DNA from 3 places in the Methylorubrum sp. POS3 genome. Region 3 is predicted to be linked to each of the others. Evidence: riboswitches for the same ligand, from Rfam matches in the RefSeq annotation. Region 3 holds a riboswitch; each other region holds the start of a gene.
The links. Region 3 has a riboswitch for cobalamin ahead of OWC43_RS15440 (TonB-dependent receptor). Riboswitches for the same ligand answer to the same signal wherever they lie in the genome.
Positions count from the first base shown of each region.

Region 1: another riboswitch for cobalamin. It lies ahead of OWC43_RS12630 (TonB-dependent receptor); the one in region 3 lies ahead of OWC43_RS15440 (TonB-dependent receptor).
Region 2: another riboswitch for cobalamin. It lies ahead of OWC43_RS04370 (hypothetical protein); the one in region 3 lies ahead of OWC43_RS15440 (TonB-dependent receptor).

Region 1 covers NZ_JAPRBT010000001.1:2,698,699-2,708,348, reverse strand. The annotation lists gene OWC43_RS12645 (ABC transporter ATP-binding protein) at 1-406, shown strand, start outside; gene OWC43_RS12640 (DUF6925 family protein) at 384-1,349, shown strand; gene OWC43_RS12635 (AAA family ATPase) at 1,342-1,863, shown strand; cobalamin riboswitch at 1,953-2,164, shown strand; gene OWC43_RS12630 (TonB-dependent receptor) at 2,280-4,439, shown strand; gene OWC43_RS12625 (hypothetical protein) at 4,893-5,180, shown strand; partial or broken gene OWC43_RS12620 (transposase) at 5,305-5,487, opposite strand; gene OWC43_RS12615 (siderophore-interacting protein) at 5,576-6,400, opposite strand; gene OWC43_RS12610 (TonB-dependent receptor) at 6,689-8,980, opposite strand; gene OWC43_RS12605 (IclR family transcriptional regulator) at 9,120-9,650, shown strand, end outside.
Region 2 covers NZ_JAPRBT010000001.1:919,146-928,795, reverse strand. The annotation lists gene OWC43_RS04405 (efflux RND transporter permease subunit) at 1-702, opposite strand, end outside; gene OWC43_RS04400 (efflux RND transporter periplasmic adaptor subunit) at 710-1,921, opposite strand; gene OWC43_RS04395 (response regulator transcription factor) at 2,212-2,889, shown strand; gene OWC43_RS04390 (sensor histidine kinase) at 2,882-4,297, shown strand; gene OWC43_RS04385 (VIT family protein) at 4,513-5,208, shown strand; gene OWC43_RS04380 (hypothetical protein) at 5,296-5,844, shown strand; tRNA gene OWC43_RS04375 (tRNA-Ile) at 6,481-6,556, opposite strand; cobalamin riboswitch at 7,497-7,701, shown strand; gene OWC43_RS04370 (hypothetical protein) at 7,810-8,580, shown strand; gene OWC43_RS04365 (TonB-dependent receptor) at 8,580-9,650, shown strand, end outside.
Region 3 covers NZ_JAPRBT010000001.1:3,325,925-3,335,574, reverse strand. The annotation lists gene trmFO (methylenetetrahydrofolate--tRNA-(uracil(54)-C(5))-methyltransferase (FADH(2)-oxidizing) TrmFO) at 1-41, shown strand, start outside; gene OWC43_RS15445 (hypothetical protein) at 150-341, opposite strand; gene OWC43_RS15440 (TonB-dependent receptor) at 492-2,720, opposite strand; cobalamin riboswitch at 2,747-2,946, opposite strand; gene OWC43_RS15435 (HupE/UreJ family protein) at 3,198-3,743, opposite strand; gene ureG (urease accessory protein UreG) at 3,791-4,408, opposite strand; gene OWC43_RS15425 (urease accessory protein UreF) at 4,416-5,084, opposite strand; gene OWC43_RS15420 (urease accessory protein UreE) at 5,077-5,583, opposite strand; gene OWC43_RS15415 (DUF29 domain-containing protein) at 5,580-6,062, opposite strand; gene ureC (urease subunit alpha) at 6,301-8,013, opposite strand; gene OWC43_RS15405 (DUF1003 domain-containing protein) at 8,091-8,903, opposite strand; gene OWC43_RS15400 (solute carrier family 23 protein) at 8,987-9,650, opposite strand, start outside.

The DNA of each region.
Region 1 (9,650 bases), 630 kb from region 3:
GACCCTGTCCTCGGGCGAGCGCATGCGCGCGCTGCTCGCCCGGGCGCTCGCGGTCGAGGCCGAGTGGCTCCTCGCCGACGAACCGATCACGGCCCTCGACCCCGCCCATCAGCTCGACGCCATGGCGCTGCTACGCGCGGCGTCGCGCGATGGTGCCGGCGTGGTCGCCGTCCTGCACGACCTCGCGCTCGCGGCCCGGTTCTGCGACCGTATCGTCGTGCTGTTCGACGGTCGCCTCATCGCGGACGCCTCACCCGAAGAAGCCCTAACGGATGCCTTGCTGGCCCGCGTGTTCGGCGTGACGGCCGAGCGGGGCGAGGCCGCGGACGGAACCCGGTACATCCTGCCCTGGGCGCGTTCCGGGGACACGAAGGAGGAAAGCGATGGCGTCATCGTCAAACGCTGAGGCAGTCACGGACCTGCTGCGCGAAGCCCTGGCCGACCCCGGCACCGCCTGGAGCCTTGGCAGCTTCGGAGCCATCGCTGAGTTCATGCGCGACCCGGACGAGGCGGTGATGGGGCTACCGGACGAGCGCCTGGGCATGGCGACCGAGCGCGGCGCCATCGCCCTGACCGCCCGTCCTGACCTGCGCCCGGTGGCCTACGAGACCTCGGTCGCGTCCGGCTGGAACCACGCCGTCGCCCTGTGCCTACCGGAAGGCGCCTGCGCCATGAGCCAGCGCGGCGTGGTGATCGAACTCGGCCCGGACCGAGATGCCGCTCGCGAACAGGACCGGGATGCCATCTTGTTTGACCTCGGACTCGACCTGCTCGCGGTCGACGCCTGCGTGCGCACGAGCGACCCAGAGGCCATCGCCTGCCTCCGGTTAGGTGTCGGACAACCCCTGTTCGATCACGCGAACCCCATCGGTCGGCAACTCGTCGCCATGAGCCCGCATCGTGTGTTTCTCGCTCGGATCGGTCGGGTCGAAGTCTACGCCCCGATCCCGGGACCGGGCGGCACGAGCCCCGAGGGCCCGCACACCCACGTCCTGCCGAAACTCCTGCGGAGCGGGCGCACGCACGCCGCGACGACGCCGATCCCGGCGGGCTGGGTGCCGTGCGTCGGCCTGCACCCAGCCCACCCCTACAAGGACATGATGGGCCAGCGGATCGCCTTCGACGCTGCCCGGTACGAAGCCTTTCAAGTCCTGCTTGACCGTTGGGGCGATCCAGATCTGCTCGCGGTTAAGCGGGGTGGCGAGCATCGCCCGGACAGCCCAGTGTCGAGCCGTCACGCTCAAGCGGCACGCCGCGTGGCCGAGGTACAAGCCCGGTACCTCCGGGGTGAGGTCGTCGAGACCGATCCTAAGGCCGACGAGGACGAGGCTGTCCCCGACCATGCCTGATCCTCGCCGTCAGCGCGTGGTCGGGCTGATCGGCTGCCCCGGGGCGGGCAAGACGACCTACGCACGTCGGTTCGACCCGCTGGATGGATGGGTCCACCTGACCCTCGACGACCTCCGGCAAGCCCTCTGGCCGCCGGATCGACAGGTTTACTGGGAGGTTCGCCGCCAGGGGTGGGACACGCACGCCCGCCGGCTCCTTCATGCCGTGAAGGTAGCCGCTCTCGACGCCGCCCTAGCCCAGGGCTTCAGCGTCGTGATGGCCGACACTCACCTGACTCGTGCCGTGTTCGAGGGTGAGCTTGAGGTCGTCGGTCGGTACGGGCTCGCCGTGGAGTGGAAGGTGTTCGACGTACCCTGGGAGGTGCTCTGGACCCGCAACGAGCAGCGCGGTGTCCTCGACCCCTCTCACCGGCAGCCCGAGACCGTGCTCAGGTTTGCATACGACGCCTTCCATGCACCGGATGCTTGGTGGCGCGTGCTGCCGCGGGACGCAGTCGAGGTCATCGCGTCGTAGGATCGCCGCCACGGCCGACCAGTGTCGCGTCCCGGGCACAGGCGGCGGATATACCGAGCCGGTCCGTTGACGTCGGATTAGGTCGGCATGCTAACCGTATCCGCGACGGTTCCCCTCGGGGATTAAACGGGAACGCGGTGAGGGTTTGCGGGCCGAAGGTCTGCCTCGATGCCGCGGCTGCCCCCGCAACTGTAAGCGGTGAGACCTCCGCCACCATGTCACTGGGCCGCCTCGCCCGGGAAGACGGTGAGAGGGCAGCGACCCGCGAGCCAGGAGACCTGCCGTCCATCGTGGTCACACGCGGAGCGTGCCGGACGGGGTGTGTCGGCAGGTGTTGGTGATGGCGCGCGGTTTGCGGCGTGCCCTCATCGGCCTCGTTCGCGGTGACGTGCCACTGCCGTTGCCCCGAGGCCCCGATGTCCGACCATCAGCCTCCGCCAGTCCCGCGCGGCCTCGCGGCGAGCGCCCTGGCCGCCGCCCTCTGTATCGCCCCGACCTGTGCCGGCGCGCAGGCCGCTCGCGCGGACGAGGTCACGCTATCGGAGATCTCGGTGAGCGCCGTGGCCGTGCCGACTGCCGCTGCTGCCGGTCCGGCCTCGGCCAGCGCCGGCTACGTCGGTGGGGTGTCAGGCATCGGCGGCGCGCTCCGTCCGGTCGATGCAGCAAGTGGCGGGATTATCTCGGGCGCGCAGCTCAACAGCCGTCCGATCACCCGGCCCGGCGAGGTGCTGGAGGAGGTGCCGGGCCTCATCGTCACGCAGCACTCCGGCGAGGGCAAGGCCAACCAGTTCTTCCTGCGCGGCTTCAACCTCGACCACGGCACCGACATCGCCCTGTTCGTGGACGGCATGCCGGTCAACATGCGCACCCACGCCCACGGCCAGGGCTACGCCGACCTCAACTTCCTGATCCCCGAACTCGTCGGCGCGGTGGAGTTCCACAAGGGGCCGTACTTCGTGCGCGACGGCGACTTCGCCTCTGCCGGCTCGGTGCGGATCGACTACCTCGACACGGTCGCGCAGAACGTCGCGCTCACCTCGATCGGCTCCTTCGGCTACAAGCGCGCGCTCTCCATCGCCACCGCGCCGCTCGGCGCCGGCAACCTTCTGGTGGCCGGCGAGGCGCAGACCTATGACGGGCCCTGGGATGTGCCCGATCGCTTGAGGAAGCTCAACGGCGTCATCCGCTACAGCCAGGGCACCGCCACCGACGGGTTCTCGGTCACCGGCATGGCCTACTGGGCGAGGTGGAACGCCACCAACCAGATCCCGGAGCGCGCGGTCGCGGACAGGATCATCGGCCGCTACGGCAGCCTCAACCCGACGGATGGCGGCGATACCGGCCGCTTCTCGCTCTCGGGTCGCTGGAGCCAGACGGACGAGACCGGCATCACGCGCGCGAATGCCTACGTCATCCGCTACCGGATGAACCTGTTCAACGACTTCACCTACTTCCTGAACGACCCCGTCAACGGCGACCAGTTCCGCCAGCTCGACGACCGGGTGCTCGGTGGCGGCGAGGTTGCCCACGTCTTCCAGGGTGACCTCGCCGGGTTGCCGATGGAGAACGAGATCGGGGTGCAGACCCGCACCGATTCCATGCGCGTCGGGCTCTTCAACACCCAGAACCGCCAGTTCCGCTCCACGGTGCTCGACGACCGGGTCGTGGAGGCGAGCGCGGCCTTCTACTACGAGAACCGCCTGCGCTGGACCGACTGGCTGCGCACCAGCGTCGGCTTTCGCGCCGACGCCTACTACGCCGACGTCCGCTCCGACACGCCGGCCAATTCAGGGCGCGCCCGCGACGGCATCGTCAACCCGAAGCTCGGCCTCGTGCTCGGGCCCTGGGCCGAGACGGAACTCTACCTGAACTACGGCGGCGGCTTCCACTCGAACGACGTGCGCGGCGTGACGGCCACGGTCGATCCGGCGAGCCCGCTCTTCAACGTCGCCCGCTCGCCCTTCCTGGTGCCCTCGACCGGCTACGAGGTCGGCATACGCAACCGCTCGATTGCCAGGCTGGAGACTGCGGTCGCGCTGTTCCGGCTCGACTTCGCCTCCGAGAACCTGTTCCAGGGCGATACCGGCACCACCGAGCCGAGCCGGCCGACCCGGCGCCTCGGCATCGAGTGGACGAACCGCTACGCGCTCACCCCCTGGCTGCATTTGGAGGGCGACCTCACCGTCACCAACGCCCGGTTCGCCGACCGTGACCCGTCCGGCAGCCGCGTGCCGGACGCGCCGACCACCATCGCGTCGGCCGGCGTGACCTTCGGCGAGGGGCTGGGCTGGTTCGGCTCCCTGCGCTTCCGCTACTTCGGCCCGCGCCCGCTGGTCGAGGACAACACGCTGCGCTCGCGGCCCACCGCCCTGCTGAACGGCCGCGTCGGCTACAATTTCGAGAACGGGATGAGCCTGTCGCTGGACATCCTGAACCTGACGAATGCCCGGGCCGACCAGATCACCTACTTCTACCAGTCTCGCCTGCCCGGCGAGCTGGCGGAGGGTGTCGCCGACCGGCACTTCCACCCAGTCGAGCCCACCGCCGTGCGCCTGACGCTCGCCGGCCGCTTCTAGCGATTGCCGAGCGAGCATCGTCGTCCGCCGCAGCAGGTCCGCTCACCGTTGACGACCGGACCTGCTGCGGCGTGGGGACGAACGTCAGCTTGTGGCGCCTTGTCGACTTTCAACATGCTTCAGAGCGACCTGAGTGAGCAAGAGGGCGATGCCTTGCAGCCGCCTGTGGATGGCGAGAGGGTGCCCTTGGCAGTGAGCGCAGGATCGTATCCACTGCGTGTGCACACGAAGCTAAGGCGCCTGCAATTGCAATAACTTAGCTGATGCGTTCTGCTGAGGTTATGCTAGGTTCGAATCCTGGCGCCCCAGCCAATTTCCCCTAGGGAAATGGCTACTTAGCACCTCCGACTGTTCGGACAGAAAAGAGTAAACTGAGGTCGGAGCCGGCGCGAAAGTCGGCACAGTCCAAGACACCGCCTCAGCGCTCTTTCCGCTCGCCGGAGGGCTCAGCGCATGATCGACGAGACCCTGATCGCGCCGCTCGGCTATCGGCTCACCGATCTTTTCACACGCCGTCCGACGGCCTTCGGCGCCCGCACCTCGTGGCAGATGGCTGACGCCATGCGGCAGTCCATGCTGGCTGGCGGCATCTCGCCTCCGATCTGCCGCGTTCCGGCCAAGCATCTGGCCGAGGCAATGCTTCAGTGCCCCGAAGACCATTCGCGCGAGTCGGCCGAGCATCGGCAGATGAAGCGCGCTTGCCTGCTCCAGATGCGCGCCCTCGGAAGTAAGAGCGTCTAATAGAACCGCCTGATCTGGTTGAGGGTGATGAGGCTTGCCGCGAGACTAGTGGAGGCCTCGTCGCTGTCGGCGCGGCGCTCGTAGCGGATCGGCAGGCGGCGGAAGCGATTGAGCCAAGCATGGATCCGTAGCTCATCTCGGCGGGCAGCATCTCCCAGGGCAGACCTGAGCGCAGCACGAACAGGATCCCGGTCAGCGCCGCCCGGTTCTCAATCGGGCGCCGTCCGCCCTTCGGACGTGGCCGGGGCGGTGGCAGAAGCGGGGCCATCTCAAGCCAGAGATCGTCGGGCAGAAGCCGACGAGCCACCCCAGCCAACGCACGCCCAGCCGATCCGTGCCCGTTCTGTTAGACGCTCTTAGTCATTTGGGCTCGGCTTTATTTGGAGCCGATAAAATTAGATGTCGAAGTCGTCGTGGATAGCGGCGGCGCCTTGGCGCCAATAGCCGTGAGCGCGCACATAGCGACGGTCGGCGCCACGCTCGTCGATCAGCACGGTGCGCAGGCTCTTGGCGACGGCGGATTCCGCGGCGATCCAGGCGTAGCAATAGCCCGGCGGAAAGGTCAGGCCGCGCAGGGCGGCGACGATCGCCGCCCCGTGTCCTTCGCCGCGGCGCACCCAGACGATCTCGGCCCCGACGGGATGCGCCAGCGCCACGAAGGGCTCGCCGTCGTGGGTCTCGATCAGCGCCACCGCCCGGCTCATAGCCGGCAACTCCTCGAGCCGGCGCGCCAGGGCCGGCAGGCCGGTCTCGTCGGCCACGAGGAGATGCCAGTCGAAGTCGAAGGGCACCAGGAAGGAACCGCGCGGTCCGGCGATCCAGGCGGGATCCCCCGGCCGGGCCTCGGCCGCCCAGCGGCTGGCCGGGCCCTCGTGCAGCAGCGCGAAATCGATATCGAGCTCTCGCGCCTCGGGATCGTAGCGGCGCGGCGTGAAATCACGTCCCAGCGGTTGGGGGCCGGTCTCAGGAAAGACGAGCCCGTCCGGTCCGGTCTCCGGCAGCACCGGCCTGTCATGGCCGGGAGCGGCGAAGAACATCTTGACGTGATCGTCGAAGCCCGGGCTCGCGAAACCATTGAGGTCCGAGCCGGTGAGGGTGATGCGCCGCATCGCCGGGCCGAGGGGCGCGGTGCGCAGGACTGACAGCTGCCGCAGCACGACCGGGTGGCGCTGGCGCCGCGTCATCCGTTCGCGCTGCCCTTCCGGGCTGTCCGTGCTCATCGTCATAAAACCTCTTTCCGGTCTCCGGCGACAGGCGCCGCGGAGAGCCGCCGTACGGCAGCAATCGGGGGGCTGGCGGCCGCGCGAACGGACCACGCGTCCAGTTCGTTTTGGTTCGAGGAGAAGCCGGGATCGGACCGGCTGACCCAAGCTAAAGAAATCGAAAGATCCTACAATCACAATGCCTTGGATCGAGGCCTACTCGAGTTCTACGGCCCTTAAGCCGTGCCCAGTCGGTATCGATCGGACACGGCTTGAAGATCTCGCTTCGGCGGGACCGCAGCCACATCAGAACCTGACCTCGACGCCGCCGCCGATCTCGCGGGGGAGCACCAGGGTGCCCTCATAGTAGTTCGAGGGCCGGGCGCGGGTCAGGCGCTGGTAGGTGACGGAGCGGTCATCGAGCAGGTTGTTGCAGAACACGAACAGCCGGGCGTTCTCGCTGGCCACGTAGGTGATCCGCGCATCGGCGACCGTGTAGCTCTTGATCTTGGCGAGGGGGTTGTTGGCATCCTCGGAGAAGTAATCATCAGTGTAGCGGACCACGCCGCCCAGCGTTACCTTCGGCATGAACTCCCAGTCGAAGCCGACCTTGAGGTTCATGGCCGGGGCGCGGGCGAACTGCTTGCCCTGGAACACCGCCCGGGTGTTGAGATCGCGGGTGATGTGGGTGTTGAGCAGGCCGATGCCGCCCTTCACGCGCAGGTTATCCAGCACGAGGTAATCCGCACCGATCTCGGCGCCATAGGAGCGTGAGGCGTCGACGTTGACGGTGAAGGACGAGAACACGCCGGGGGCGAGGTTCTGATCGATGTAGTGCTGGCCGTTTTTGAAGTTGGTGTAGAACAGGTTGGTGGTCAGGAACATGCGGTCGTCAAGAAGACGCGCCCGCGCGAACAATTCGTAATTGCGCGCCGACTCCTCTTTGAAGGAGATGTAGCGGCCGGTGGTCAGGTTCAGCGAGACGCCGCCGGGATTGTAGCCCTCGCTGTAGAGGGCGCCGACCGTCACGTCGCGGGTGATGTCGTAGGACAGGGTGACCTTTGGCAGGACAACGCTGAAGGCACGGCTGTAATTCAGGAACTCGCGTGCATAGGGCGAGGTGCCGGCCCGGCTGAGGTCGTCGTACTGGTAGCGCAGGCTGCCGGACAACGTCCACTTTTCGAGGAAACGATAGTTCAGCTCGCCGAAGACGCCGAGACTGTCGCGATGGTCGCTGTAGCGGGTCAGTCCGATCAAGTTCAGCGAGTCGATGGAATCGGTTGAATAGTAATAATATCCGACCATACCACTGAGGCCTTCGACCAGTGGGTCTCCGAAAGTGACGCGGGACTCGTTCGAGATATTTTTGGGATGGATCGTCGCCGATCCGTTGTTGACCGGCGCGGTGTACCGCTTAGTCAGTACGTCCGAATACTGAAATTGGTTGACGATCTTGACGCCATTCCCGAAGTCGTAGCCGAGATCGAAAATGCCGACATTGGCGATGTTGGCATAGGTCGGGGACGAGGTGACGATGCTGTTGCGCTGCGAGAACGGCCGGGTCGCGGCCTCGAAGGTCGGCCGATTGTTGAATGTGCGCGAATAGGTGACCTTCGCCTCAAGCCCCGGCAGTTCCTTCGGCCGGTACAGCACCTTGAAGCGGACATTGGCCGTTTCCAGGTCGAGATCGGTACCCGTGCCGTTGAAGGCCGGGTTGATGTAGTTGATGAAATTGTCCCGCCCGTAATAATCCACGGCAAGACGAGCAGCGACCTCGTCCGAGATCGGCATGTTCAGCATGGCTGCGGTGCGCTTGAGGTCGCGGCTGCCGTAGAGGGCCTGGAACCGGGCCTCGGGGACGAAGGTGGGGTCGTTGGTGCGGATCACGATCGCGCCGGCGATGCTGTTGGCACCCTGCGAGATCGTCTGTGGTCCGCGGAAGACCTCGATAGAATTCGTATCCCACAACGGTACGCTGCCGAAGACAAGCTCGTTGTAGGTGAGATTGTGGCCGTCGATGTTGACGATGGTCCGCGGCACGGTGCCGCCGAAGAACGCGGTCGCACCGGAATTCGGACCCTCGCTGTCCTGGCCGCGGATGGTCGGAGCGCCCCCGAGACCGCCCGTCGTGGGGAGATTGACGTTGGGCGTCCCGAGCAGCGCGTCTGCCGCCGAGTTGCGGTTCACGTCCTTCTCGATCTCCTCGCGGGTCACCACCGTCACCGACGAGGCCGTCTGCTGGAGCGGGCGCGTGATCTTCTCGCCGGAGACGGAGATCTCCTCGAGCTGTACCGCGTTTGCTTGCGCGATGTCGGTGGCTTTCTGCGCCAGGGCGGCACTCCCCAGCATGGATAGAAGTGCGGCGCTGCTGACACTGCGCAGCCACCGTTGGACAGAGGTCGTCGGCATCGGGGTCTCGTGACCGTTCGTAGAGAGTTGGGTGGCGTGGGATCGACGATCGCGCATCGAATCCAGAGTACCATCATTCCACAATCCGATATGCGTTCCGCGAGTCAACATGGCGCGCTCAAGCGTGGCCGTTTGATCGCGCGGCGTTGCAAACGCGCCACGTGCCTGATTTATTTCAGAATTTTTCAAAACTAGCGTTGCTCCGCCGGAGCAAATACGGGTAGGCGGGCCAGTCCGTCCGGGGGGCCGCGCGGCCTGCCTGCGCCGGATCTGCTGGGTCCCGCAGGAGGGCGCTGCGCCACCCTGCGCTCGAAGACGGGACGGTGGCATGAAAGCGCCTCGACAGGGCAAGGCCGGAGACTTTGCTGCAAAGCGGTCAGCGACGATCCAGTCGGTCGCGATGGCGTTCCGGTTCCTCGACCTGCTCTCAGAGGCGGAGGGGCCCCTGGTCCTTGGCGAGATCGCCCGGCGCGGCCGCACCGGCGCCTCGACCGCCCACCGCTACATGCGCAGCCTCGTCCAGGAAGGGCTCGCCGCGCAGGATGAGCTCGGGCGCTATGATCTCGGCCCCGCCGCCCTACGCATCGGCGTCCGCGCCCTGCGCCGGATCGAGCCTGTCGAGATCGCCGCCCGATCGATGCAGATCATGGCAGCAGGGCATGCGGCGAGCTGCGGAGTGGCGATCTGGACCGAGCGCGGCCCGACCATCGTGCGCTGGTACCGCAGCGCCGGGTTCACGATCAGCACAGTGACGCTTGGCGACGTGCTGCCGCTCGACAGCACGGCATGCGGGCTGGTGTTCCAGGCCTACCTGCCTGCCGACATGATCGCCTCGGCGCGGCGCCGCCAGCCCGCAGCT
Region 2 (9,650 bases), 2.4 Mb from region 3:
GAGCCCGAGCCCGCGGATCACCTGCTGCTGGTCGTTATGCTCCAGATAGGCCCCGCCGCGGGCCATGTTGTTCTCGGCCAATGCCGCGTAGACCTGGGCGAGGGTCACGCCGTACTGATGGAGCGCCTGAGCCGAGACCTGCACTTCGTAGGTCGGCATCTCGCCGCCATAGATGTTCACGTCGGCGATACCGGGGGTCAGCTTCAGCCGCGGCGCGATCGTCCATTGCAGGATGCGCTTGAGCTCCATCGGCGGGTAGGCCGGCCCGCGCAGCTCGAATTGGTAGATTTCGCCGAGGCCCGTCGCCATCGGTCCCATCTGCGGCTCGCCGACGCCCGCGGGCATCATCGCCTTCGCCTGAGGCAGGCGCTGGAACACCTGATCGCGCGCTTGCGTGATCGGCACGCTCTCCTCGAACGTCACGTAGACGGCCGAAACGCCGAAGCGCGAGGTGGAGCGAAGATTGAGGAGCCCCGGCGCTCCCGCCATGGCGCTCTCGACCGGAAAGCTCACCAGCCGTTCGACTTCCAGCGGTCCGAGCCCGGGCGAGAGGGTGAGGATCATCACCTGCTTGGGCGAGATGTCGGGGACCGCGTCGATCGACAGGCCCTCGATATTGGCAATGCCCCCCGCCGTTCCCAACACCGCGAGGACCAGAACGAGCCAGCGGCGGCGGATCAGAAGCGCGAACCAAGCCGTCATCGCGCCCTCACTCCGCCCCACCGAGCAGCGCCCGCAGGAGGATCGCCTTGAGCCCGAAGCTTCCTTGCGTCGCCACGCTTTCGCCCACAGTGATACCCGAGCAAATCTCCACCCAATCGGCACGCTGGACGCCGAGGATCAGCGACCGCTTCTCGAAGCGGTCGGGCGCCGTGCGGACGAACGCGATGGGGCCCGCTTCCGTCTGCTGCAAAGCGGCCGCCGGGACCGTCACGCCCGAACGTCCCAAATCGGCGGCGATCTCGACCGAGACGAACATATTCGCGCGGAGCAAGCCGTCCGGATTGGCGATCTCGATCCGAGCCGGAGCGGTATTGGTCGCCGGGTCGACCGCAGCGTTCACCGACCGCACCCGCCCCTCGAAGCGCAGATGGTCGGGGATCGGTGCCTGCACGGTGACCGCGTCACCGGCTTTCACCCTGGCGATGTCAGCGCCGTAGAGATTGGCCAGAACCACCACCCGCGAGAGGTCCGCGACGGTGAAGGCATCGCGCTCGCTCTCGACGACCTCGCCGAGGGTGAGATTCGCATTCGTCACCACCCCATCGATCGGCACGACGATGGCGCTCACGCTTGACCCGGCCCCCGGCTCCGGTGCGAGCCGATCGTATTGTGCCCGGTAGAGATCGACCTTGGCCTGAGCCGAGAGCGCCGCGGCATGCGCCTTGGCGAGATCGACCTGACGCCGATCGACCTCCGCCTGCGCGACCCCGCCGATCTTCAGCAAATCCTGGCCGCGCCGTAGGTTGGTCTCGGCGACCCTTTCCGTCGCCTGCGTCTCGACGAGCGCGGCGCGGGCCTCGTCCAGACCGCTGCGCGCTTCCAGCACGCCCGCAGCGTCGAGGGTGGCGAGCGTCTGTCCGGCGCGCACGGCATCGCCCGGTTGGACCGCGAGACCGACGACGCGCCCCTGGGTGCGCGGCCTGAGGCGTGTGACGCGGCGCTCGTCGAAGGCGACGGTGCCGGGCGCGCGCACCGGGAGAATGATCGGCCGGATCCTCGCCTCGCCGAAGGCGAGCCCGATCCGCGCCTGCCCGGCACGGTCGAGGGTCACGACATTCGGGTCGGAAGCGGCCTCGGCGGGATCCTCCGCGACGGGCCGGCTCGCTTCCCATGCGGTCGGTCCGAGCCGAGCCATGATCGGCGCGCGATACATCCAGCCGAGACCACAGACGACGAGCCCAGCAAGAAGCGCGACCACGGCGCGTTCCGGACGCGCGCCGCCCGGTCTGCGGCCGGGTGGGCGGGGATGCGGATCAGTCTCCGCTCGGTTCGAGTCGTCAGGGCGCGGGTCGCTCGCCAAAGTAGCCCGCGCGACATTCTCCACGGTCAAAAGCACGACCGCACCTGCCCCACTTCGTTGACATGGCCGAGGACCTAAGCGCTCCACCCGGCGGCGCCATTAAATTCGGGTTCATGATCGGCTGTAGCCGCAGACAGTCGCGTCGATTTGCGACAAGCAGTTTTGATCCGGCGAAGGCGGTGGAGACCGTGGCCAAACTCTTATTGATCGAAGACGATGCCGAGACGGCCGATGCGATCCTCGGTGACCTGACCCAACGCGGCCACGGCCTTGTCTGGGCGAATACGGGGCTGGAAGGCGCCGCCCGCGCACGGGCCGAGCCGTTCGACGCGCTCATCCTCGACCGAATGCTGCCCGAACGCGACGGTCTCAGTCTCTTGCAGGATCTGCGCAGCGAGGGACATCGCGTGCCGGCCCTGGTGCTGAGCGCCCTCGGCACGGTCGACGAGCGCATCCGCGGATTGCGGGCCGGCGGGGACGATTACCTTGCGAAGCCCTTCGTGCTGGCGGAACTCGCTGCCCGCCTCGAAGCCATTCTGCGTCGTCCCGCCGACACCCGAGCGACGCTGCTGCGGGTGGGTGATCTCGAAATCGATCTAATTGCCGGTACGGGCCGTCGCGGAACCCGCGCGCTCGATCTGCTGCCGCGTGAACTCAAGCTCCTCGAATACTTGATGCGCCGCCCGGGCCAGGTGGTGACCCGCGCGCTTCTGTTCGAAGAGGTCTGGAACTACCGGTTCACGCCGAAGTCCAACCTCATCGACGTTCACGTCGGCCGTCTGCGGCGGAAGCTGGAATCCGAGGGCGAGACCACGGTGCTCCACAGCGTGCGCGGCATCGGCTTCGCGCTCATGCCCGATGACTAGTCTCCTCCGCTCCACACGTGCCCGCTGGGCCGGCGGTATCGCGCTCTGGTCCGTCCTGCTGGCGCTCGCCACCTTCGGCTTCGTCTACTGGCAGACCGCGAGCTTCCTGCGCGAGGAACTGGCCGAGACGCTCCGGCTCGAAGTCCGCGCTACCGCGGCCGATCCCGATGCCGCCGCGGGGCGGGTCGATGCCTGGATCGCGATGGACCTCCACGCCCGGCATGCCGGAGGATTGTTCACGGCGAAGGGGCAGCGGATCTCGGGCAATCTTCCGGTCCTGCCGATGAATCTGACGCCGGATGGGGACGCCTACCGTGTTCGGGCACGGGTCGATCTCGGAGAACGCGTGATCGACGACGAAGTCTGGGCGACCGCCCTCGCCTTGTCGGATGGACGCATCGTCGTGATCGCCCATGACACCGACGAGATCGACCGGGTGCGGGCGACGAGCCTGCGCGCCCTCGGCCTCGGCCTGCTGCCGACGCTGATCGTGTCCAGTCTAGGCGGGCTGATCCTCGCGGACCGCGCCCGACGCCGACTCGGAGCGACGCAGATTGCCTTGGACCGGGTGATGCAGGGCGATCTCCGGCAGCGGTTGCCGATCGGCGAACGGGGCGACGAATTCGATCGGCTGGCCGGCAACGTCAACCGCATGCTCGACGAGATCGAGCGCCTTCTCGGCGAGGTGAGCAGCGTCGGCGACGCCATCGCCCACGACCTTCGAACGCCGCTGACGCGGCTGCGCGCGCGCTTGGAACGGACCCGGGATGGAGCGGTCAGCGTCGCCGAATTTCGCGACGCGATCGATCAGGGCCTGGCCTGGATCGACCAGACGCTGACGATGGTCACCGCGGTGCTCCGCATCGGCGAAATCGAGCACAAACGTCGTTTCGCCGGCTTCGCCCCGGTCGAGCTTCCGCAATTGGTCCAGGAAGTCTTCGAGTTTTTCGAACCATTCGCCGAGGACAAGAGGGTCGTCCTCAAGCTCGCCATCGCTCCAGCGGTGAAACCTATTCACGGAGATCGCGATCTGCTGTTCGAGGCGCTCTCGAACCTCGTCGAGAATGCGGTGAAGTTCACGCCGGAGGGAGGTCGCGTCCGCATCGAACTGGTCGTCTCAGGTACGGGGCCGGTCGTTTCGGTGGCGGATTCCGGTCCCGGCATTTCCGCTGGCGAGCGGGAGCGCGTGTTTCGGCGTTTCTATCGCGCCGAGAGGGCCCGTCTGACGCCCGGCCACGGCCTGGGTCTCGGGCTCGTCGCCGCCATCACCCAGTTGCACGGCTTCGGAATCGAAGTCGGCACATCCACCGAAGGCGGCGCCCGCTTCACCATCGTCTGCCACGATGCCGGGACGCCCCGCACACAGGAAGCGCCTCCGCGTTTGCCGGCGGCGTCGGAGAGCCTGTGACGGTCGACAATCGAGCGCTGGAAGCTGGCTGAGCAATGCTTACTTATTATAGATAAGAATTAAGACTTGTTCGATTGTCTCCAGCCCTCAAATTTGGTCCGCGACATCGACATCGATTGGACTTATCGAGGGTTTGAGGGTGCAGGCGATCTACCGTCATTCTCATTTCCGGGAAGCGGTGTCCGCATCGGACCCACCGTCAGGGTTTTGCGATCATGCGTGCCATTCATGCGGAACAGCATCTGATCGACCGGGTCGGCTGGCTGCGCGCCGCCGTGCTGGGAGCCAATGACGGCCTCGTCTCGACGGCGAGCTTGATCGTCGGCGTCGCGGCATCCGCTGCCGGCTCCGGCGAGGTCTTGATTGCCGGATGTGCCGGTCTCGTCGCCGGAGCGATGTCGATGGCGGCGGGCGAATACGTGTCCGTCAGCTCCCAGGCCGATACCGAACAGGCCGATCTCGAACGGGAGCGGCGCGAATTGGCGACCGACCCGGCGGCCGAGCAGGAAGAACTGGCCCGCATCTACGTCGAACGGGGATTGAACGCCGACCTTGCGCGCCGGGTGGCCGAACAGCTCATGGCCAAGGACGCGCTCGGCGCCCATGCACGCGACGAACTCGGCCTGTCCGAAATCACCGCGGCACGTCCGGTCCAGGCCGCCCTCACATCCGCCGCAACCTTCTCGGCCGGTGCCGCTCTTCCGCTGCTCGTCGCCGTTGTCTCGCCGCCTGCCATCACGCTCTACACCGTCTCCGCGGCATCGCTGATCTTCCTGGCTGTCCTCGGCGCCCTGGGCGCCAGAGCCGGCGGAGCGCCGGTTTTGAGAGCCACGGCGCGCGTGGCTTTCTGGGGTGCGCTCGCCATGGCCGTGACCGCCGGCATCGGCGGCCTCGTCGGAAAGGCGGGGTGAAGTGCCCGAGACGGATCTTCGAGGCCAATCAAACACCGTCCGCTTTCAACCCCCTGCCGATCACGTTCCCTCGCCCACGAGACGCCCATGATCGATCGTTTCGCGCTCAATGCCGCCTTGGAACGCTTGCTGGGTGAGGCCGACACGTTCGATGAAGCCGATGCCGCCATGCTCATCGCGGGCGTACCGCTGACAAAGCCCGGTATCCCGTTCCGCTGGAGCTACACGGGAACGGACAGATCGCGCGGCGTCGAGGGTTACGCATCCGGCCACGGCAACGTGACGGATGGTTCCGAGCGAACGGTCAGGAAGGAGGGAGGCTGGGGGACGGACGCTCTGCGGGTCGGCGGCTACACGATTGTTCACCGACCCGGCACGCTCATAATCGAGTTGATGTGGGCCAAGCATCGACGCATCATCGATCAGGGCCATGGTCCGTCGCAGGCCGCGATGCTCCACTATCACCGCGTGACGAAGCAGCCGAGGGAGTTGCGGATCGAGCGCGTCGTTCCCTTCACGCTGTGGTGGCCGTTCCCGCGCATTGAGCTGACGCTCGGCATCACGCGGTACGTGCCGTGGAAGAAACCAGCCACGCGGACGGGTGGTGGCGCGTCAGCGCCTCCGCGATCACCCTGAAGCGCCGGTACGCGACATCTGATAGGGCTTCCGCTCGGTTGGAGCGGCGAGGCGAGCCAGCGCGGCAACCGAGCGAAACTCAAATCCGCCATTCCGAAGGGATCGACCGGATTGGGTATGAGGAAGCCGTCCATGGCACCCTCTCGCCGCTGCTGTGCGGCGGTCGGAGCGGAGCCATCATCGCGCGCCGGGATGGATGGACCATACCGCTTCAGCGTCAGCGAGGACGCGCAGTCTCTCGGCAAGAGCGCGTCCGGGGGCGGCCGCAATGATTGGGCGGCATTAGACCACAGATTCGATGAAGAATGAAAAGCGCGGTGCCAGCAGCCGGAAACCGAAACGGATGCTGGTATTTCCCCTATCCACCGCCGTACTGTACTGTCAAAATCATTGTATTGGATATCGGATCTGACAGGCTGCACCAAGTTATCGAGCTAAAGCAAAATTTCTCGAAATCCGCCTCTTCACCGATATTCAATACCACCCAATCGCCACCTTATTGATTCCGCTTAACCACTGGCGATTGTATGATCGAAATCTCAGCTAGATATGTAGCTCTTGCTGCAATCGTGGGTGCACGGTTGATTAGGCTGAGATTGCTCAAGCGCTTCTTGTTGAAGCCCATCTCGAGAAATATGGTGGGCCCGGCAGGACTCGAACCTGCAACCAGACCGTTATGAGCGGTCGGCTCTAACCATTGAGCTACAGGCCCATTGTCATATCTGTCGGCACCTTTCGCGTGCGCCAATCATCGGCCAAGGATTGGGCTAGAGAAGCGGCGACAGATACCTTTGTCACGAGTAGCGGCGGGACGGGTCTGAGGCAAGGGGCGACGCGCCCTCCCCTCGCCTGTTCGACGTTGGATGCCTGAACTCCGGGCCTGTCCCTATCGTCTGCCATCGTCTTCGAGGCGAAAGCCGTGACCGACGACCATGTGGAGGGCCTTGGTGGAGTCGGCGTACGTTCGCCTGGCCATCGGATATCACTCCCTGGCCGGTCTGGCTGCGGTCGCGGCCTTGGCTGCCTGCGCATATATCGAATTTGCGCTGGGCAATAAGGACAGTGCGCGAGCTATTCAGCACAGAACACCGCCACCGACAGGCCCCAAGTCGTTATATACCACCCTCTAGCCCCAAAAAGCGGCATAGTTTTGATTTCATATTTGTTACCTCATTTCTATAGAGCAACAAAATGCACATCGGCTCTTTGTTTTTAAGCATTGCCTTCGTCGAGCACGTACTTCAATTAGCTGTCCTGCAATCCCGCGATTTGCCCAGATTTTTGCAGCGTCACTGCGTGTCGTGCACATAAAAACGAAAATGTGACCACACCCCTATCGCGCTTGACATTTATGAAACGTTATATTGTTACATGTCCCTATGAGCAATCACCAGATTTCAAGCGAGCCCTCGATCTCTGGAGGGAGCCTCAACTGCAGGCTTAGCAGCGTTGTTTCTTGACCATATTTATAGGGCTGCGCGGATCCTGACCGCGATCCGCCAAACGTCGATCGATCAAATGCGAGATATTCCAACATAATCCGACGAAACACCATAATAAATTCAATATAAGTTCGGCGCTTACTAAAGTCAGAAGCTTTAGTAATTTTTCAGAAGCAGGTCCTCAACAGTTGACAAGCCTCGCACCGTCTGGCTCCTGAGCACGGTAAAGGTTCTCGCCGGCATGTCTGGAGAGCTAAGAGGGAATTCGGTGAGGCGCCTGCACCGAAGCTGCCCCCGCAACTGTGAGCGGCGAGCCATCCGTCGATCTGCGTCACTGGTGGACGATCACCGGGAAGGCCAGACGGTTGGCTGTGACCCGTGGGCCAGGAGACCTGCCCTGACCATACGAAGTCTCGTGGGCGGGGTGTCCCAACGGGCCGCATGAACGCGCGTCGCGGCAGAGCGATGCCGTCCTGCGCCCATTGGTCCCCCGACAAGGTTTGGGGAAGGACCGATGAAACTGATGGGCGATGATGCCGGATTGTCCGGCGTTGCACCGCCGGAGACGAGGGCGGTCGATCCCCTCGAACTCTACGCGGCGGGCATCGACACCTCCGATTACGTCGGTCGCGTCGCTCCGCTTGTGCGCGCGGCAGTGCCGCAGATCGGCGACCTGCTCGATATCGGGGCCGGGGGTGGGCAACTCGGTCGGGCCGTGCGCGATCCGCATGGCACCTGGACCGCAATCGAGCCGGCGGCGGGGATGCAACGGCGCCTGCATGCCCTCATCCCGTCGCCGTACGTTTTGCCGCTCGGCTGGCAGCAGGCCGATCTGCCACCGGGATGCGCCGACACGGTGCTGGCCGCCAATATCGCGGCCCCCCTCACGGAGGCCCAAGCCTTTCTCCGTCAGTGCCGCGTCTGGTCACGCGGCAGCATCGTCTGGGTGGTTCCGGCCCAGCACGGTCCGCGCGGCCTGTGTCTCGCGGGCTGCCTTCCCCGCGCTTGGCACGGAGAGGACGAGACGCCGGGCGTCGATCTGGTTCGTCGCAGCCTGACGGCGCAGGATCAGCCGGCCATCGTCGCGCAAGCGCATTGGACCTTCAGCGCCGTCGTTCCCGACCTGGAGCGGACCGCCGCCTTCCTCGCCGATCGTCTCGGCTGGGCACCGGGCGATGTCCGCCGCGGCGATCTCCGCGCGCATCTCGCCGCCCAGGCCGAACCCGTGCCCGGCGGGCATCGCCTCTCCGTTCCCCGCACCTCTGCCCTGCTCGTCTGGAGGAAAGCTTCGTAATGTCGTGCCGTCTTCGTCTCCTCGCGCTCGCGCTGACCAGCGGCTGCGTGCTGCTGTCATCGGCCTATGCCCAGGAGAATCCCGCGATCAGCCTCGACGAACTCGTGGTCACCGCCACCGGGCGCCCGGAGCCGCGCTCCGAGATCGCCGGCACCGTTCAAATCATTGATCGCACGGTGATCGAGAATTCGACGGCGCGGTCGGTCACCGATCTTCTGGCCGAGAACGCCGTCGGCTTCTTCTCGGAATGGACGCCGGGCCAGACCTCGATCAACATTCGCGGCGGCGCCACCGATGGGCAGGGCAAGGATTTCCGCAGCCAAGTTCTGGTGCTGATGAACGGGCGCCGCGCCGGCACCGCGAATCTGTCCAAGCTCTCGGTCGCCGATGTCGAGCGCATCGAGATCGTGCGCGGGCCCTCCTCGGTGATCTATGGCAGCCAGAACATCGGCGGCGTCATCAACATCATTCTCAAGACGGGGCGGAGCGCGCCGGGCACTCTGGTCGAGGGCATCGGCGGCGTCTGGGGCTTGGCGCAGGGGCGCGCCCAGACCGGCGGGGTCGTCGGACCGTTTGACTATTATCTCGGGATCTCGGGGGGACGACGCGACGATTACGTCGCGGGCTCGGGCGACCGCATGGCCAACACCCAATGGAACCGGATGGGCATCACCGGGGCGCTCGGTTTCCAGATTGATCCGAATCAGCGGCTCGACTTCTCGCTCAGGACGGATGGCATCTACGATGCCGGCTTCCGCGGTTCCGGCGGCAATCTCTACAGCCGGGACAACCGCATCAACGGCTCGTTCGATGCGAGCTATACCGGCCGGACCGATGACGGGCGCGCGAGCCTGTTCGCCCAGTTCTACAGCGTCACCGACGAAGATCGGTTCAAATGGGCTTCGCCGGTCCAGCGGGGCAGTTCGGGGCAGCCGGTGCGGGTAACCCGCGCGGATTTCAACACGCGCAACCTCGACATCCTCGGCACGCGTCTCCAGCCACGCGCCAGCCTGTTCGCCGGCAACGATCTGCTGCTCGGCTGGGATTGGGAAACGAGCCGCCTGCGTTCC
Region 3 (9,650 bases):
GGCTCGGGGGCGACGAGACGCCCCTCCGGGCGGCGGAATAGGCGCCGCAGAGTCCGAGAGCCGGTCCCCACCTTTCGGGCCGATGCACTCGGCTGTTGTGCCGCATCGGCCTTTTCCGAAAGCCGGTCCCCACCTTTCGGGCCGAGGCTCTAGCCGGGCTTGTCCGCGTCGCCGGGCGTCTCGGGCTTCGGGTCCTTCGACGGGTCGGGATTGTCCTCCGGCCGCATCGTCGCCCCCGACGTGCCCTTGCCGGGATCGCCCGTCTGCTCGTCGATATTGCCGAGCGCCCCGCCCTCCTGCGTCTTGCTGTCCTTCGTGCCTGGCTTCTCCGGCTTCCTCACGGCGGCCTCCTGTGACGAGGTCCGGGCATATAGTTCTTAAATGATGGACAGCTAGTCGGTTTCGGAGGGTAAATAGAATTATCATTCTATTTCTGCGAAGCGCGCACCGTCGGTCAGCGGGGTCGATCCGAGGATGCGCCGAACCTCGCGTCAGAACCGGCCCGCGAGCGTCAGCCGAACGGCGGTCGGCTCGACCGGGTGGAAGTGGCGATCGGCCCGCGCCTCGCCCTGAGGGACGACCCGCGACTCGTAGTAGTAGGTGATCTGGTCGGCCTTCGCGTTCGTCAGGTTGAGGACGTCGAGGGAGAGGCTGACGCCGTTCTCGAAGGCGTAGCCGATCCGGCCGTTGAGCAGGGCGGTCGCCCGCGAGCGCACCGAATTGTCTTCGATGAGGGGGCGCGGACCGAAATAGCGGAAGCGCAGGGATCCGAACCAGCCGGCCCCGTCGCCGAAGGCGATGCCGGCCGAGGCGATGGTGGTCGGCGCGTCGGGAACGCGTCCGCCCGCCGGATCGCGATCGGCGAAGCGGGCATTCGTCACCGTCAGGTCGCCCTCCAGCTGGAGCCAGGGCGTGAGGGCGTAGCGGTTGGTCCATTCGAGGCCGAAGCGGCGGGTCGAGCGGCTCGGCTCGGTGGTGCCGGCATCGCCGACGAAGAGGTTCTCCGAGGCGAAGTCGAGGCGGAACAGCGCCAGGGCGGTCTCCAGGCCCCTGATGGAGCGGTTGCGCAGGCCGATCTCGTAGCCGGTCGAGGGAACGAGGAAGGGGGAGCGCGCCACGTCGAAGAGCGGGCTCGACGGATCCACGGTCGCGGTGACGCCGCGCACGTCGTTCGAGTGGAAGCCGCCGCCGTAATTCAGGTAGAGTTCGGTCTCGGCCCAGGGCCCGAGCACGAGGCCGAGCTTCGGCGTCACGATGGCGTCGCGGGCTTGGCCGGAATTGGCGGGCAGTTCGGAGCGGACATCGGCCCAGTAGCCGTCGGCGCGGAAGCCGACGCTGGTGCGCAGCCAATCCGTCCAGCGCACCCGGTTCTCGGCGTAGAAGGCCGCGCTCGTCTCCAGCACGCGGTCGTCGCGCACGCTCGAGCGGAACTGCCGGTTCACGGTGTTGAACAGGCCGACCCGCATCGCGTCGGTGCGGGTCTGGACGCCGATCTCGTTCTCCATCGGCCGTCCGAACAGGTCCCCGGAGAAGACGTGGCTGGCCTCGGCCCCGCCCAGCACCCGGTCGTCGAGTTGGCGGAACTGGTCGCCGTTGACGGGATCGTTGAGGAAGTAGGTGAAGTTGTTCCAGAGATTCATCCGGTAGCGGATGAGATAGGCATTGGCCCGGCTGAGCCCGGCCTCGCCCGTGTGGCTCCAGCGGCCCGAGAGGGAGAAGCGGCCGGTATCGCCGCCGTCGGACGGGTCGAGGGTGCCGAAGCGGCCGATGATTCCCTCGGCGACCGCACGCTCCGGGATCTGGTTGGTGGCGTTCCACTTCGCCCAATAGGCCATGCCGGTGACGGCGAGGCCGTCGAGCGCCGTGCCCTGGCTGTAGCGGACGACGCCGTTGAGCTTCTTCAGGCGATCCGGCACGTCCCAGGGGCCGTCATAGGTCTGCGCCTCACCCGCCACGAGCAGCGTGCCCGCGCCGAGGGGGGCGGAGGCGATGGTGAGCGCGCGCTTGTAGCCGAACGATCCGATCGAGGTCAGCGCCACGTTCTTCGCGACCGCGTCGAGGTAATCGATCCGCACCGAGCCGGCGGAGGCGAAGTCGCCGTCGCGCACGAAGTAGGGGCCCTTGTGGAACTCCACCGCGCCGACGAGTTCGGGGATCAGGAAGTTGAGGTCGGCATAGCCCTGGCCGTGGGCATGGGTGCGCATGTTGACCGGCATGCCGTCGACGAAGAGCGCGATGTCGGTGCCGTGGTCGAGGTTGAACCCGCGCAGGAAGAACTGGTTGGCCTTCCCCTCCCCCGAATGCTGGGTGACGATCAGCCCCGGCACCGCTTCCAGCACCTCGCCGGGACGGGTGACGGGCCTCGCATTGATCTGCGCACCGGAGACGATCCCGCCGCTCGCCGATGCCACCGGCTGAAGTGCGCCGCCGATGCCGGTCACACCGCCGACAGCGCCGGCGCTGGCCGAGAAGGCGGCGGGTGGCCGCGGAGCTTCGCCCCCGACGGAGAGTTCCTCCAGGGTGACCGACTCCTGGGCCGTGGCGGGAAGCGGGGGAGCGGCGAGCGCGGCGGCGAGCGCCGCCAGACGGAGGACCGTCGAGGGATGAGCAGGGGACACGGGCGAAACAGCCTCGGGCAACGGCAGTGGCACGTCACCGCGAACGAGGCCGCGGACTTGCCCGACCCTAAAGCAGGATCGGTGCCGTCCCCGGCAACCCATCGGTGCACCCCGCCCGACACGCCTCGCGTGTGACCACGACTGACGGCAGGTCTCCTGGCTCGCGGGTCGCTGCCCTCTCACCGTCTTCCCGGATGAGGCCCATCCAGTGACATGGTGGCGGAAGGCTCGCCGCTCACAGTTGCGGGGGCAGCCACGGCCTCGGGCCGAAGGCCCTCACCGCGTTCCCTTTTGATCCCCGAGGGGAACCGTCGCCACCACGGTTAGCACGGCGGCCGCCTCCGCCGTCAACGCGCGGTCCGGGGGCGAAGGGCGAATCAATACGCCCGTGCCCGAACGGCGACACCCGGCCGACCCGAGATGGCGGCCCGATCGCGGCCCCACGCGGCGACCGGATCCGGGACGGTTCGGTCGGCCCATGCGCCGCAGCGGCTGTCCCCGGAAGCCGGGTCCCCCGTTCGGGCCGATGCGCCCGCCGCCCCTTGGCTCGCCGCAGGGCGGCGGCGCGTCGTCCGGTCGTCACGCACCCTGGCGCAGGGCACCACCGGATCGCGGCAGCCACCGCGTCAGCATGAGGCCGGCAACGAGGCCCGCCGCGTGGAGGCCGACGGTCGCGGCGAGGAAGCCGAGCCCGTAGGAGAGGCCCGAGGCGGTCTCGGGCATCTCGGCCCCGTGCGCCGCGCCGTGGAACACCGCGAAGGCACCGACGAGGCCGGCCAGAGCGGCCAGTGGGATCAGGCGGGCGCAGGCCGCCATCACGGCGAAGGCGGCAACCGATGCGAGGATGGCCGGCTCGACGAAGGGCAGATCCAGGCCGGCCATGGCGAGGGCTGCGCCGATCGTCATCATGCCGAGGAAGGAAGCCGGCAGCAGCCAGAGCGCCCGCCCGCCGACGAGGCCGGCGATGATCCCCACCGCGACCATCGCGAGGATGTGGTCGGTGCCGTGGATCGGGTGGGCGAAGCCTGCGGCCAAGCCCGCCGCCTCGCCGTGGCCCGGATGGGCGAGGGCCGCGCCGGGCACCAGCAGGAGCGCCGTCGCGAGCGCCATCGAACGAGAGATCATACGGGTCCTCCGGAAATGCATCGTGGACAGCGTCACGATGTCAGACGTCATTGGGCGAGCCCCCCTGCTTCGATGACGAAGCGGGCGATGGCGTCGGCCCCGTGCCCCTCGCGCAGGGACGAGAACACGTAGGGCCGCTCTCCCCGCATGCGGCGGGTATCGGACTCCATCACGGCAAGATCCGCGCCGACCAGGGGGGCGAGATCGGTCTTGTTGACGACGAGGAGGTCCGAGCGGGTGATGCCGGGCCCGCCCTTGCGCGGGATCTTCTCGCCGCCCGCCACGTCGATGACGTAGAGGGTGATGTCGGCGAGTTCCGGCGAGAAGGTCGCGGCGAGATTGTCGCCGCCGGACTCGATCAGCACCACGTCGAGGGCGGGGAAGCGGCGGCGCATCTCGGCCACCGCCGCGAGGTTGATCGAGGCATCCTCGCGGATCGCCGTGTGGGGGCATCCCCCCGTCTCGACGCCCATGATCCGCTCCTCGGGCAGGGCCCCGGCCACGGTCAGGAGGCGGGCATCCTCCTTGGTGTAGATGTCGTTGGTGATGGCGCAGATGTCGTAGGTGTCGCGCAGCCGCTTGCACAATTGCTCCATCAGCGCCGTCTTGCCGGAGCCGACGGGGCCGCCGATGCCGACGCGGAGCGGACCGTTCACAGATGCCATGGCGTCCTCATGATCGGAAGATCCTCGAATACTGGGTCTCGTGCCGGAACGAGCCGAGATCGACCCTGAGCGTGGCCGAGCCCAGCGCGTCGAGGCCGAGCGGCTCGACCGCCTCGGCGAGCGCCGCCACCCGGGGAGCGAGGGAGGCGACGATGCGGGTGCCGGCCCCCTGCCCGATCGGCGCGACGCGCAGGCCCGCCGAGACGATGGCCTGGACGAAGGCGAGGCCGTAGGCGGCGAGCATCGCCCCGCGCCCCATGCCGTGGGCGCCCGAGGCCGCGCCGACGGCCACCGGCAGCGCCACCGGCCCGGGCAGGGCTGTCGCGACGGCATCGAGGGCCGGGCAGGGCCAGGCCGCGAGCGTCGCGTCGAGGAAGCTGCGGCCCTGCTGGCTGGTCTCCAAGTGAAGCTCGCGCGAGGGCGCCATCGCCAAGGCGAGATCGTTGATGGCGCCGAGGGCGGCGCCGTTGCCTGCGGCGCGATGCGCGTGCGCCGCCAGGATCAGGTCGTTGCGCCCGGAGCCCCGCTCCAGCACGGCGCCGAGCCAGTCCGAGAAGCTCGCCTCGTCGGCGACGTCGCCGGTCTCCACCGCCCATTCGAGGCCGTGGGAATAGGCGAAGCCGCCCACCGGATAGGCGGGCGACAGCCACGCCATCAATCGCAGCGCCTCAATCATGCCGGTGCGGCGGATGCGCGTGATCGTGGGGATGACCGTGCCCGTGATCGTGCGGATGACCGTGGCCGCCCTGATAGGCGCCGCCCTCGGGCCGGAACGGGCGCTCGACCGGTTCGGCGCTGCCGCCCAATCCCCGCACCATCTCGGCCAGCACGTGGTCCTGGGCGATCCAGACCGCCTCGGCGCCGATCTCGGCGGGGATATGCCGGTTGCCGATATGCCAGATCAGGCGCTTGAGGGCATGGTCGGAGGGCGCCCGGACTTCCAGCAGCTTCTCGGGGGCCGCCTCGACCCAGACGAGGCGGCCATCGTCGAGGACGAGCGCGTCCCCGTCGTCCAGGACGGTCGCCTGGGCCAGATCGAGCAGGAAGGCGGTGCCGCCGACCCCGCGCATGGCGATGCGGCGGCGATGCCGCTCGCCGTGATCGAGCACGACGCGATCGACGATCTCGCCGCTCGCGAGGGCGTCGCGGCGGATGACGCGAGTGGCGCGGATCATGGGGTGAGGCGACCGGGCTCGGCGGGCAGGAAGTCCAGATTGAGTGCTTGCTCGACGGTGAAGGGTGGCTGCTCGGGAAACAGGGCAAAATCGAAGCCGGTGTCCTTGGCGGCGAGCACGCGGCCCGAGTGGTAGGCCCGCGCGAACACCTCCGCCGGATAGCGCCGCAGGCTCGGGCTCATCTCCAAGACGTCGTGTACCTGCAGCCGCTGCTCGGTGATCGTGCCGGTCCAACTGCTCGACCGGGCGCCCGGCTGGACCATCCATTTCAGGAGATGCCCGATCAGCACCGCAAGACGATTCTTGATCTCGCGCTTCTCGCTCGCCCCCACGCTCGCCACCTCCTCGATCAAATGGCCGAGGTCGAGCGCGTCGAAGCGGCCTTGGCGCAGCAATTCGGCCTGCGCCTGGGTCCAGGCATAGAAATCCGTGTCGTACAGATCGGCCGCCGGTGGCGGCTTCAGCGCGGCCTTCGTCATCGCGGGCCTCCGGGTCATCCCGTCGCCATCCTATCGCAGGCTGCGGTCGATGCGACAGCCGAGTCGCCGACCCTCGGTCCCCACGCGCCTTCATCCCGAGGTGCGGAGCGAAGCGAAGCCTCGAAGGAGGGCTCCAGGGATCGCGCGATCCGCTGGAGTCCTCCTTCGAGGCGGCTCACGCGGCACCTCAGGATGGAGAGGTTTAAGTGGTGAGAGCCGGGACACGGCGCGCCGCTCTTCAAAACAAAAAGTAGCGCTGGGCCATCGGCACCACCTCGGCCGGCTCGCAGACCAGCAATTCGCCGTCGGCGCGCACGTCGTAGGTCTCGGGGTCGATCTCGATGGTCGGAGTGGCGTCGTTGAGGATCATGCTCTTCTTCGAGATGCCGCCCCGCACGTTCTCGATGGCGACCAGCTCCTTGCCGATCCTGAGCCGGGCGGCGAGTCCGTCCTCGATCGCGGCCCTCGACACGAAGGTGAGTGCCGTGGCGAACGGTGCCCGGCCGTAGGCGCCGAACATCGGGCGGTAATGCACCGGCTGGGGCGTCGGGATCGAGGCGTTGGGGTCGCCCATCGGGGCGGTGGCGATCATGCCGCCCTTCAGCACGAGATCGGGCTTCACGCCGAAGAAGGCGGGCGTCCACAGGACGAGGTCGGCGAGTTTTCCGGGCTCCACCGAGCCGATATGGCGCGAGACGCCGTGGGCGATGGCCGGGTTGATCGTGTATTTCGCCACGTAGCGGCGGGCGCGCAGGTTGTCGTTGCCGGATGCGTCGCCGGGCAGGCTCCCGCGCTGGCGCTTCATCTTGTCAGCGGTCTGCCACGTGCGGATCACGACCTCGCCGACCCGGCCCATCGCCTGACTGTCGGAGGACATCATCGAGAGCGCGCCGATGTCGTGCAGGATATCCTCCGCCGCGATGGTCTCGCGGCGGATGCGGCTCTCGGCGAAGGCGAGATCCTCGGGGATCGACGGATCGAGGTGATGGCACACCATCAGCATGTCGAGATGCTCGTCGATGGTGTTCTTGGTGTAGGGGCGCGTCGGATTCGTCGAGGACGGGAGCACGTTCGGCAGGCCCGCCACCTTCATGATGTCCGGGGCGTGGCCGCCCCCCGCCCCTTCCGTGTGGAAGGCATGGATGGTGCGGCCCTTGAAGGCCGCGATGGTGTCCTCGACGAAGCCGCCCTCGTTGAGGGTGTCGGAGTGGATCATCACCTGCACGTCGTGGGCATCCGCCACCGTGAGGCAGGTGTCGATGGCCTGGGGCGTGGTGCCCCAATCCTCGTGGAGCTTGAGCGCGCAGGCGCCCGCCCGCACCATCTCCTCCAGCGCATCGGGGCGGGAGGCGTTGCCCTTGCCGGCGAAGGCGAGGTTCATCGGGAAGGCGTCGGCGGCCTCGATCATCCGGGCGATGTGCCACGGGCCCGGCGTGCAGGTGGTAGCCAGCGTGCCGTGGGCCGGCCCGGTGCCGCCGCCGAGCATCGTCGTGACGCCGGAGCAGAGCGCCTCCTCGATCTGCTGCGGGCAGATGTAGTGGATATGGCTGTCGAAGCCGCCCGCCGTCAGGATCTTGCCCTCGCCCGCGATCACTTCCGTGCCGGGGCCGATCACGATGTCGACGCCCGGCTGGATGTCTGGATTGCCGGCCTTGCCGAGGCGCAGGATGCGCCCGCCCTTCAGGCCGACATCGCATTTCACGATGCCCCAATGGTCGAGCACGACCGCGTTGGTGATGACGGTGTCGACGGCGCCCGCGGCGTTCGTCACCTGGCTCTGGCCCATGCCGTCGCGGATCACCTTGCCGCCGCCGAACTTCACCTCCTCGCCGTAGGTGGTGAGGTCGCGCTCGACCTCGATCTCCAGGCTCGTATCGGCGAGGCGGATGCGGTCGCCGGTGGTGGGCCCGAACATCGCGGCGTAGGCGCTTCGGGGGAGGCGGGCGGACATGGGCAGGACTCGCGTCGGGACTGGGCGGGATCGGGCAAGCAGGGACGGTGCCGCGGGCGACGGAAGCGGGCTTCCGCTCAGTCCGGGGCGCGGGGCGTGTCGGGCGGGATGCCGGCCTCCTCCGGTTCGGTCGTCGCGGGCGCGGCGCCCGCGCGGGCGGATTTCGGACGCTTGCGGCGCACCACCTTCTTCACCTTGACGGTGGGCTTGCGGGCGACGCGGGCGCGCATCTCCTGAAGCATCTCGAGCTGGATCTGCTGGATCTCGGCCAGACGCTGCCACTGCTTGGTGACGAGGTGGTCCATCTTCTCGTGCAGATGCCGGATTTCCAGCTCGGCCTTCAGGTTGACCCGGTAGTCGTTGTTCGAGCGCAGGCGGTCCTTCTTGTCCTGCCGGCTCTGGCTCATCATGATGATCGGGGCCTGGATCGCCGCGAGGCAGGACAGGACGAGGTTGAGCAGGATGAACGGGTAGGGATCGAACGCCTTCGCCTCGCCGATGGCGACGTTCGCCAGCATCCAGGCGAACAGGACCACGGCGAAGCTGATCAGGAAGGCCCAGGAGCCGCCGAAGGCCGCGAGTCCGTCCGAGACCCGCTCGCCGAAGCTGCGATGCTCGTCGTAATCCTCCTCGACGTTCTCGGCGATGGTGTCCTGGGCGGCGATGCTCTCGGCCACCTGCCGGTCGAGGTCGGAATACTCGCCGTGCTCCTCCGCCAGGAGCTCGGCGACGAAGCGGGTGCGGTATCGCGCGAGTTCGTTGACGCCGATCAGCGCGTCGTCGCCCAGGCCGGGGAAGTCGGCGCGGATATGGACGGCGAGGGCCGGCCTCAGGGTCGCGACCGGCACGAGATTGCGCCGGTTCATCGCGACGCCGCTGATGGCGCAGATGCCGCGCTTGCCCTTGCCCGCCGAAAGCGGCCCCTGACCTGCGTCCTGGGCCGCGTCCTCGTCCGCCTTGGTCTCGATCAGGGTCACGGCTTGCCCATCGCATCGGCGCGCAACGCCGCCCGCCTATCCGAGACGGAGGCGGGAGTCATCTCGCCCGGCGGCGACCGGTCGGCGCGAGACCCCCGTTCGTGGTCCTGGCGGGGCCCGGCCCCGAGCAGGTGATAGACGAGGATCGCCCCGAAGGTGGCGGTGCCGATGCCGCCGAGGGCGAAATCGCCGAGGCGGATCGTCAGGTCGCCCGCGCCCGCGATCAGGGCGACCGCCGCGGTGACGAGGTTGCGGGCCTCGGCGAAATCGGTCCGGTCCTGCACCCAGATGCGCCCGCCGGTGGCGGCGATCAGACCGAACACCACGAGCGCCAGCCCGCCGACGACCGGCACGGGAAGCGTCAGCACCAGGGCGCCGAATTTCGGCGAGAAGCCGAGCAGGATGGCAAACCCCGCCGCCGCGACGAAGACGAGCGTCGAGTAGATCCGCGTGACCGCCATCACGCCCATATTCTCGGCATAGGTCGTCACGCCGGTGCCGCCGCCCAGTCCCGACAGGATGGTGGCGAGCCCGTCGGCGAGGAAGCCGCGGCCGATCAGGGGATCGTAGTCGCGCCCGGTCATCGCCGCGATCCCCTTGATATGGCCGAGATTCTCCGCGACCAGGATGAGGGCGACCGGCGCGATCAGCACCATGGCG